3 regions of the Paenibacillus sp. FSL W8-0426 genome follow, and region 2 is predicted to be linked to each of the others. Evidence: riboswitches for the same ligand, from Rfam matches in the RefSeq annotation. Region 2 holds a riboswitch; each other region holds the start of a gene.

Region 1 (3,276 bases), 750 kb from region 2:
CATCGACTTGTTCCCACGATTCGGCGATTTTGGGCACAAGCTGCATGTTCTCGTCAAACTGGACCAACGTCTCGCCGATCGCCGCACGTGTCAGCGTCCAGCCGTTCCATTCCACCGCCGGGTCCAGATTGGTGCCGAGCCAGAACAGAGCCACGTTCAAATGCGACGGCACAGCGGATGCACTCGTTGCCGAGCTTGTTTCTTTCCCACCGGTACCAGTCCTGCTGGATGAATTGGTACTTCCGCATGCCGTGAGGGCAAATACAATAAAAAATGACGCGAACGTAAGCAGTACTGCTTTTAAACGGGTTGTTTTCACTTCTATATCCTCCAGTCAAGCTGCGTTTTTTCGAGGGTCCAGCACATCCCTGAGGCTGTCGCCCAACAAATTAAAAATCATGACCGTACAAAATATCGCCAGGCCCGGATACAGCAATAGCCATGGGGCCGTCTGCAGGTATCTCCGGCCTTCGTTCAGCATGGCTCCCCACTCCGGTTCCGGCGGCTGCGCTCCAAGCCCCAGGAAGGACAAGCCGGATATGGAGAGCATCATGCCGCCCACATCCATCATGGCCATCACGATTAACGGTGACAGCATGTTCGGCAGAACGGTGCCCCAAACGATTCGGGTACGACGCGCCCCGCTGAAAGCGGCGGCGGCGACATATTCCTTTTGTCGCAGCGATATGACCAAACTTCTCGCCATGCGCGCATATTTGGCCCACCAGACCACCGACAGCGCGATGACCGTATGAAGCAGACCCGGACCCAACATGCCGACGACGGCGATGGCGAAAATGATTCCGGGAAAAGCCATCATCGTATCGGCCAGCCGCATCAACAGCGAATCCACGATGCCGCGCGCATAACCGGCAATGATGCCGATGCCTACGCCGATCCCGAACACGATGCCGATCATCATGAAGGTCAGCAGCAGCGACGTGCGTGCCCCATACAGGATACGGGACAGAATGCATCGTCCCAATTGGTCGGTCCCGAGCGGATACTCGGGGCTGGCGGGTTGCAGCACCATGCCAAAGTTGGTGGCCAGCGGATCATGCGGCGCAAACAGGGGGGCGATCATGGCGAGCACGATCCAACACGCCGTCAACGCGAGCACCACGGCGAACCAACGATGCTGCGACAACGTAAGCCGGAATGTCCTCATCATACATCCACATCCAATCGGATCCGCGGGTCTCGCAGATGGGTCCATACATCGACCAACAGATTCAACACGACATACATCGTAGCCATCCAGATCACATAACCCTGAATGAGCGGATAATCCCGTGAAAAGATCGCTTCCACCGCCATCTGGCCCACGCCCGGCCACACGAACAAGCTCTCTATGATTGCGGCCCCGCCGAGCAGAGCCCCGGTAGACATGCCCATTAGCGTGATGACTGGAAGCATCGCGTTCGGAAGAATATGCCGGATCATGATTGTTCCTTCCTTCATGCCTCTGGCTCTGGCTCCGTCTACGTAGTTCTGGGAATGTTCCTCCAGAATGACGGCGCGGATTTGCCTGCTGTACTGAGCGATCAAAGGCAGTGCCAGCGTTAATGCAGGCAATACGAGACTATGCAGACCCGAGCTGCCCGTGACGGGAAACAGCTTCAGATGCACGCCGAACCAGAGCATAAGCAGCATGCCCAGCCAGAAGCTTGGCATGGACAACCCTGCGAAGGAGAACAGGCGAATGATGAGATCCAGCACTTTATTTCTATGGATGGCCGACAGGATGCCGAGCGGAAACGAAACAACGACCACAAGAAGCATGGCACCGCCTGTCAAACGCAGCGTGGCCGGCAAACGTGACATCAGCACGTCGAACACGGGCCGTCCGTATTTGTACGACGTACCGAAATCTCCTGTCCCGACTTGTCCAAGCCATAGGCCGTACCTCACCCAAAAGGGCTTGTCCAGTCCCAATTCTGCCCGCACCTGCTCAACCAGCTCCTCGGATGGCGTCACGCCCGTAGCCATGAGCATCAGCCTGGCCGGGTCTCCCGGCGACAGGTAGGTCAGGAGAAAGGTCAGGAAGGTGATGCCGAACAGAACGGCTGCCAGCTGAAGTATTCTTTTACCGATGTATTTGCCCAAAAGCCAGCCGTCCTCTCTGCTTCGATTCACAGCAAACCCGATCTCTGCCATGCAAAAAAGGCATCCCTCTCCCGTATATTCCCGGATAAGGACGCCTCAAATAAACCGATTCCCATACAAAAATCGCGCTAATTCAAAACACCTTCCTATCTCCCGTAGGCTGTTGCTGTGTTGTCAAACCGGGCAGGTCTCCTGGCTTCAGGATCAACATCGTTGCAGCGCCTTCCCGGCTATGGCCAGTGGCTTATCGCTGCCTGATTCCCCTGTTACAGTGGCGGGACCGCGCCGGCATTTCACCGGCTTCCCTATTAAGCTTGTACCCGATCGGGTACAGCACCCAGTTCCATCTATTCGATTGGTATGTGTTCCAGTATAACTGGCAGGTAGGCAAGATCATAGCTTTTTCTTCAAATTTAAGGGACTTATTCTATCGTGCATCACTCGTTTCAGTGGACTTGGTTCTGGCTCCCTTCGGAGACATGCCGGTGACCTTTTTGAACATTTTGGAGAACAATAGCGGGTCCGTATATCCCACCGAATGTGCCACCTCGCTAATGGACAGCATCGGACTCTGCAGCAGCTCGGCGGCGCGATTCATCCGGTATTCCAGAAAAAAAGATTGCAGCGGCTTGCCGTACTTTTCCTTAAACAGCCCCGACAGGTACGTGCGATCCAGTCCTACGGCCTGCGCGATGTCGAGAACGCTCGTTTTTTGGCTATATCGGTTCTCCATGTATCTCACCGCCTGTCGTATGTACTCTTCTTTGGTAGAAGAAGGCTGCCGCTTGCCCTCCTCTTCCGGTGAAGAAGCAATCAGCTCGGCTATGAGGCGATACAACAAGCTTTGAGTAAACACGTCCGCGCCCGAGCGGCCGGACACCTGAACCATTTCCTGATACAATCCGTCCAGCGCCGCCTCGTTCCTTGCCCGAAACACCGGATGATCGGAATTCAACTGCGCGCGCTGCATGAACGCTTTGGCCTGCACGCCTTTGAAGCCAAACCACGAATACGTCCATGGGTCCGCCTCGTCGGCTTCATAATGCACGATCGTGTCGGGGAGAATGAGAAAACCTTGTCCCTTGGTTAACATATGCTGCCGATCGTTCATCAGCACCTTGCCGCGTCCCTTGTGAACGTAATGGATAATGTAGCTGTCACGGACGCCCG
Region 2 (3,276 bases):
TCCGGAACGCCGTCCAGCTTTACCGGTTTACGCGGGAATGGACATGGATCGCCATAGTGTTTGAGGTCTTGATTCCGATCCTGTTGTTTCTGTTTCTTCGACCCAAAAAGAAACGGGCAGGCAAGCATGAGCAGCATGCGGAGAAATCCGGGCAGGAGGATGAAAGAAAGCGAAGCGGCCCGCAGGGCGGAAAACTTCAACCTTCTTAAGAAGGTGCATGGTTTATGGATTTTATAAAAAATCGTTATAGGAAAACCCCGAAAATAAAGGGTATTCAAGGTTCCCCTGCATGGGCTCTGCCTGTATACTGAAGTCAGACTGATGAACTTTCGGCAGAATCCAACTGGGGGGAACGATATGGCGCAACATTTGGCAGGCATACGCGTGGCTCTGACGGGACCGCGCAAGTCGAGGGAGATGTCCCTGCTGGTTGAAAAAATGGGCGGAATTCCGCTGGTACGGCCTGCACAGGGAACGGTGTTTCTGGATGACCGGAGCATTCGGGACGGACTGGTCTCCTGGATTTCCAATCCGCCGGACTGGGCGGTGCTGACGACGGGCATGGGGCTCGATGCCATTTTTGATATGGCAGAGGATATGGAGCTTGCCGGAGCGCTGCTTGATGTACTTGCGGCTTCGTCGATTGCGGCGAGAGGATACAAAACGGTGAATGCACTGCGCAAGCGCAGGCTTTCACCCATCGTTCGGGACGATGATGGCAGCACGGAAGGGTTGATCCGCGAGTTTGCTGCCCATGATCTTGCCGGGAAAAAAGTGATGCTGCAGCTCCATGGCGAAACGGCACCGAAACTGGTGAGTTGGCTGGAGCAGCAAGGCGCCCAGGTGCGGCAGGTGCTGCCTTATCGGCATGTGCCGCCGGAAGAAGCGGAGCTGGCGCAGCTGTTGAACGAAATCATCGCGAACGAGGTTGACGCCGTTGCTTTTACAAGCGGCCCGCAGGTGCGTTTTTTGACGGAATACGCAGCTTCGCAAGGCAAGCTGGAACAGATGCAGGAGGCGTTCAGGCAGGGCGTGGTGGCCGCTTCGGTGGGCAAAGTAACGGCAAATGCCATGCGCGAGGAAGGCATCGAGGTTCGCGTTGTCCCCGAGGAAGAAAAGATGGGGGCGCTCATCGTGGAGCTGGGCCGTTATTACGCCGCTTTGAAGGTAGATCAGGCTTAAAGGATGCACGGTATAAAAAGGCGAAAAGGCTGAGAGCAGTCCTTCGCTATGCTGATGTGCGGGTTTTGGTCAACCGAAGAGGAATGGAAAAGCTAATAAGAAGAGGCCTTGATCCATACATGGATCAGGGCCTTTTTAGTTTCGCAGGCAAAGGATTGCGTCCGGGCGGGAAAATTAAATGAATGCAGGCCTTCATGGGCATGGACATCATTTCCTGACGGATGGTATGATGAAGACAATATCATCACATGAAAACAGACAAGGTGCTCTTGCTTTCAGGCAAGAGGTAACAGGGAATCGGGTGCAAATCCCGAGCGGTCCCGCCACTGTAATGGGGAGGCTCCTTTCAATAATATCGGTTGCGCAGACGTTGGAGCTGCTGCTGATAAGTCACTCGGATTCACCGGGGAAGACGAAAAGGAAGCTGATGAACCAGAGCCAGGAGACCTACCTTGAATGTGTCACCGGACCCTTCGCGGAAAGGAGCGGTGTACGAACGATCAGGAAAAGGGCGGACCATAGGTCCGTCCGGCAGACCCTTCCGGGCCATGCATCAGCAGGATCATTCTTCCACGGAATGATGCTGTGTTCTTGAGCATACGTACATTCGTATCCCGTCCGCATTGCGGACGGGATTTATTGGCGTTCTCAGAGTTTTGAATATGCGATAAGGCGCGAAGAAGGCCGGCTTAGCCGTCCTTCTTCACTGTTTAAGTCGGACAGGTTATCGGAGGAGGAGAAACAGATGCAAGGACTAGGCAAGCTGCTTGTTATCGGATTCGGTCCAGGGGCCATGGAGCATATTACCCACCGGGCGCTTGAGGCACTGAGAGAGAGCGAGGTCATTATCGGCTACAACACGTACGTCGACCTGATTCGGCCGCTGCTGACCGGACAGGAAATCGTACGTACGGGCATGACCGAGGAAGTCAGCCGTGCGCAGGAAGCGGTAAGACAGGCGGAAGCGGGAAAAATCGTGGCCGTGATTTCCAGCGGCGACGCGGGCGTATACGGTATGGCCGGCCTCGTATACGAAGTGTTGATGGAGCGCGGATGGAAGCCGGACAGCGGCGTGGAAGTGGAGGTGGTTCCGGGCGTTTCGGCGATCCAGTCCTGCGCTTCCTTGCTGGGAGCGCCTGTCATGCACGATGCTTGCACGATCAGTTTGAGCGACCATCTGACCCCGTGGGACACCATTAAGCGCCGGGTTGAGGCCGCGGCTTCCGCTGATTTCGTCATTGCATTGTACAATCCGCGGAGCGGCAGGCGGACCCGCCAGATCGTAGAAACGCAGGAGATTCTGCTGCGTTACCGTGATCCCAAGACCCCTGTCGGGCTGGTCAAAAGCGCGTACCGCGACCGCCAGCATGTGGTCATCACCACGCTGGAGGATATGCTGAACCATGACATCGGCATGCTGACGACCGTGATCATCGGCAATTCGTCCACCATGATGTACGAAGGCCTCATGGTGACCCCGCGCGGCTATCAGCGGAAATACACGCTGAACGCGACGGAACAGCCGCTCCGGCCGCATGAGCGGCTGCGCACGGAAGCCGAGCCATGGTCGCTCGGCGCGATGGAGGCCCGTGCTGCCGCGAGCGGTACGGCAGCGGGCCAAAGCGCGGCCGGCGCAGCGCCTGCGGGACCGGCGACGAGCCCGGCGGGCAGCGATGCCGGCGGAGCCACTGCCGTGCTCGTCGCCGAGCGGCCTGCGCCGGCGGTTGCCGCGACGCACGCAGCCGCCGCAGCCGCGTCCATCGGCGCAGCCGAGCTGGCCGCGGAGGCGCTCGGTCGGCTCGCGGCAGGCGGGGCCCTCGCGGGCGAAGCAGCCAGCCGCTGGCTGGACGCCGGGCCTGGAGCCGCTGCGCCGCAGGCCCTGGAGCGCACGGCGCCCGCGCCAGGCAGCAAGCCGCCGCTCTTCGAGGTGGGCGTATCGCCCGGCGTCGGCAACAAAAAGTTCAGCGCCGCACAGATGGCGCTGCTTGCGCAATGCGCGGGTGACGACGGCGAGCTGGAGTATACGCCGGAGCACCAGATCATATTGCGCGTGCCAACCTTCGAGCCGGACCGGCTCGTTGCCGAGCTGCGCGC
Region 3 (3,276 bases), 2.0 Mb from region 2:
GCAGTCGGCACGCATGGTCTCCAGGGATGCACGATTGCATCCAAGTCCGAACAGCGGGTTTCCCGAGTCGGCTGTCGCCGGGGCGCTCGGCATTCGGCTTGGCGGGCACAATGTTTACCATGGCGTAGCTTCATTTCGTGCATATATGGGTGAGCCCACTCGTCCAATGGAGGCCGAAGACATCGTGCGCACGTCGCGCTTAATGTTCTGGTCGGCCGGATCGTTCGTACTGCTCTGCATCTTGGTGAATCTTCTGGTTTGGTTCTGCGGAGGCTCGTTGTTATGGACATGATGACAAGACGGGGAGAACCACAAGATGAGCAAGGGACATACGATGGATGGGAAAAAGAATTATGGTTGGTTCGTCATGGCACGACGGCATGGAACACGGAAAAGAGGTACCTTGGGCATACCGATATCGGTTTGCAGCCTGAAGCGGAGCAGGAATTGGCCTCACTGCGCGTGCAGTTGGGCGGCATCGAGTGGAGAGCGGTCCATAGCAGCGATCTGCTTCGCTGCCGTCAGACGCTGGAACGGATCGCGCCCTTGCACGCAGGGCAAGCCCACATGGACTCCCGGCTGAGAGAAATCCATTTTGGCGAATGGGAAGGGCGTACCTATGAGGAACTCAAGCATTTGGCCCGTTACCGGGAATGGATCGATTCACCGCAAACGGTAACTCCGCCCGGCGGGGAATCGTGGTTATCGTTTGCGGCCCGGATTGATGATTTTTTGAATGAAGTAGTATGGACGGAACCTCGGGATGAGAGAACTAGCGATTCAACAACAGCGCAGACGAAAGAACTGGTCATTGCGCATGGCGGGGTCATTCGTTACATGCTGACTCGCCTGCTGCCAGGTCAGTCGTTCTGGGACGTTTCGGTCATTCCGGGGCAAGCGATCCGGCTTCAATTGGAACGTTCGCCTGACGGGTGGAAGGCGATCCGTCTTTCTTTTCCCGAAATCGGGTTGTAAGCACGGTCGATATCACCTATAATCACAACAGAAGTGTGGCTTCGGTACAAGCATCGTTTCAAGAGCTGGCGAAGGCGTTCGGCAGCAGATGCACACCCACTTGAATGGTGATGCAATATCAACGACCATGGGACCCGTTACTCCCGAAAATCACGGCGTCCGTTCGGACGATCCGGAGAGGGCAAACGGGTAAAACAGGGGAAGCCGGTGCAAATCCGGCACGGTCCCGCCACTGTAATCCAGCCGATTCGGCGTGGAAAGTCAGGTTGCCTGCCCAGGGCGTTTAACCATCGGTGTTCCTTCGAGGAAAGGACAGCGTTTCGGGCAATGCTCCATGCATGCGGCCTTGTGCTGTCGTGCGCGGATCGCCATATGCGAGACGTTATCCCTGATCCTGATCGCAAGGATCGGGGATTTTTTTTCAAGAAACGGCCATTCAAGGGACAGACACGGGCGGAAGCACAGTCTTCGATCTACCAAACACAGAAAAAGGGGAGAATCCAATCATGAGATTCACGACATGGAAAGGCATGGCGTCCCTGCTGAGCGCAGCGATGCTGACATTCGCTCTCGCAGGATGCGGAGCGGCAACAACGAACAACGAAGGAGGCGCAGGCACGCAGCAGCCGGCACAGGGGCAATCCCAGGAACAGGCGCAGACGGACCTTAAAACGCAGTATCCGCTCACGGTGACCGATGCAACGGGCGAGTCGTTTACGTTTGAAAAGGCGCCGACAAAGATCGTCTCCGTATCGCCAGCCGAAACGGAATCGCTGTTCGCGCTCGGATTGGACGAGCAGATCGTGGGCGTATCCGATTTCGACGATTATCCGGAAGCAGCGACGACAAAACCGAAGATGGGCGGCGTGTCCAAGCCGAACGAAGAGTCGATCATTGCAGCGGATGCCGATCTCGTGGTAACGGGGATTTCGATGAGCGAGGAAGCCGTGAAAAAGCTGCGCGACTTGGGTATCACCATTTTCAAAACAGACCCGAAATCGGTCGATGACGTAATCAACAACATCGAAACGTTCGGCAAAATTACGGACCGTCAGGCAGAAGCCCAGAAATTGGCCGCACAGATGAAACAAGATGTGGCTGACGTGACGGAAGCGGTCAAATCGGTGAAACCGGAAGACAAGAAAAAAGTGTACGTGGAGTTCTCCCCAGGCTGGACTGTGGGCAAGGGAGAGTTCATGGATGAAATCATCACGCTTTCCGGTGCTACGAACGTCGCTTCCGACATGACAGGCTGGAATGAAATCAACGAAGAAAACATCATCGCCGCCAATCCGGATGTGATTTTGTACGCGGACGACGTGGTGGAAGACTCCAAAACACTGGATCAAATCATCAAGGCCCGCAGCGGTTGGGATCAAATTACAGCCGTCAAAAACGATCAGGTCATCGGTTTGGATGCCAACCTGCTGACTCGTCCAGGTCCTCGCGTGACCCAAGGTTTGAAGGAAGTGGCCAAGGCGGTCTATCCTGACTTGTTCCAATGAGCCGCAAACTTGCAGTGTACGGCACAGCAGGCATGGTGCTGCTTGTCCTGACCGTGCTGATCTGCACCGGCATCGGCTCGGTCTCGCTGCCGATCCGGCATATTGCAGGTATTATTCTGCATCACGTTCCATGGCTGGGTGACCGGATCGTTCCGGATTGGACGACTGCAGCGGAACAGATCATATGGAAGGTACGCCTTCCGAGGGTGCTGCTCGCTGTTCTCGTCGGCGCAGCATTAGCCGTGGCCGGCGCTGGATTTCAGGGCGTACTGCGCAACCCGCTGGCCGACCCGTTCACCCTTGGCGTATCGTCCGGAGCGTCGGTGGGGGCAGCCGTGTTGATCTTTTTCGGCCTGCAATATGCGCTGATCGGCGTCTGGACGCTGCCGTTGGTTGCTTTCGTGACCGGAGTGCTGACATTGTGGTTTGTGCTGGCTTTGGCGCGCGAAGGCCGCAAAATCCCGACGCACAGCCTCATTCTTGCCGGCGTGGTGATGCAGAGTTTCCTGGGAGCGGTCGTATCCTTCCTGTCCACCATGTCCAAACAAACGATTAACGAAATTATATATTGGACGATGGGAAGTCTGGCACTGCGTGGATGGTCGTATACGGCCATCCTTTTCCCATATTTCCTGCTTGGTTTGCTCGTGCTGTGGAGCCAAGCTCGTTCATTGAACATTTTGGCGCTGGGCGAAAGACAGGCTGCCCACATCGGCGTTCGCGTCGACCGATTGAAGCTGACGGTGCTCGGCGTGGGTACGCTGCTGACGGCTGGGGCCGTCTCGGTGTCGGGCGT

The links. Region 2 has a riboswitch for cobalamin ahead of cobJ (precorrin-3B C(17)-methyltransferase). Riboswitches for the same ligand answer to the same signal wherever they lie in the genome.
Region 1: it holds a riboswitch for cobalamin, as region 2 does, so the genes downstream of both, nikB (nickel ABC transporter permease) here and cobJ (precorrin-3B C(17)-methyltransferase) in region 2, are expected to answer to the same signal.
Region 3: it holds a riboswitch for cobalamin, as region 2 does, so the genes downstream of both, MKY59_RS06870 (ABC transporter substrate-binding protein) here and cobJ (precorrin-3B C(17)-methyltransferase) in region 2, are expected to answer to the same signal.

The regions. Positions count from the first base shown of each region.
Region 1 covers NZ_CP150203.1:280,248-283,523, reverse strand. The annotation lists gene MKY59_RS01290 (ABC transporter substrate-binding protein) at 1-319, opposite strand, end outside; gene nikC (nickel transporter permease) at 335-1,171, opposite strand; gene nikB (nickel ABC transporter permease) at 1,168-2,157, opposite strand; cobalamin riboswitch at 2,271-2,462, opposite strand; gene MKY59_RS01275 (AraC family transcriptional regulator) at 2,534-3,276, opposite strand, start outside.
Region 2 covers NZ_CP150203.1:6,442,688-6,445,963, reverse strand. The annotation lists gene MKY59_RS29130 (endospore germination permease) at 1-209, shown strand, start outside; gene MKY59_RS29125 (uroporphyrinogen-III synthase) at 358-1,182, shown strand; cobalamin riboswitch at 1,427-1,652, shown strand; gene cobJ (precorrin-3B C(17)-methyltransferase) at 1,928-3,276, shown strand, end outside.
Region 3 covers NZ_CP150203.1:1,513,326-1,516,601, forward strand. The annotation lists gene cbiB (adenosylcobinamide-phosphate synthase CbiB) at 1-292, shown strand, start outside; gene MKY59_RS06865 (histidine phosphatase family protein) at 283-975, shown strand; cobalamin riboswitch at 1,112-1,268, shown strand; gene MKY59_RS06870 (ABC transporter substrate-binding protein) at 1,482-2,480, shown strand; gene MKY59_RS06875 (iron chelate uptake ABC transporter family permease subunit) at 2,477-3,276, shown strand, end outside.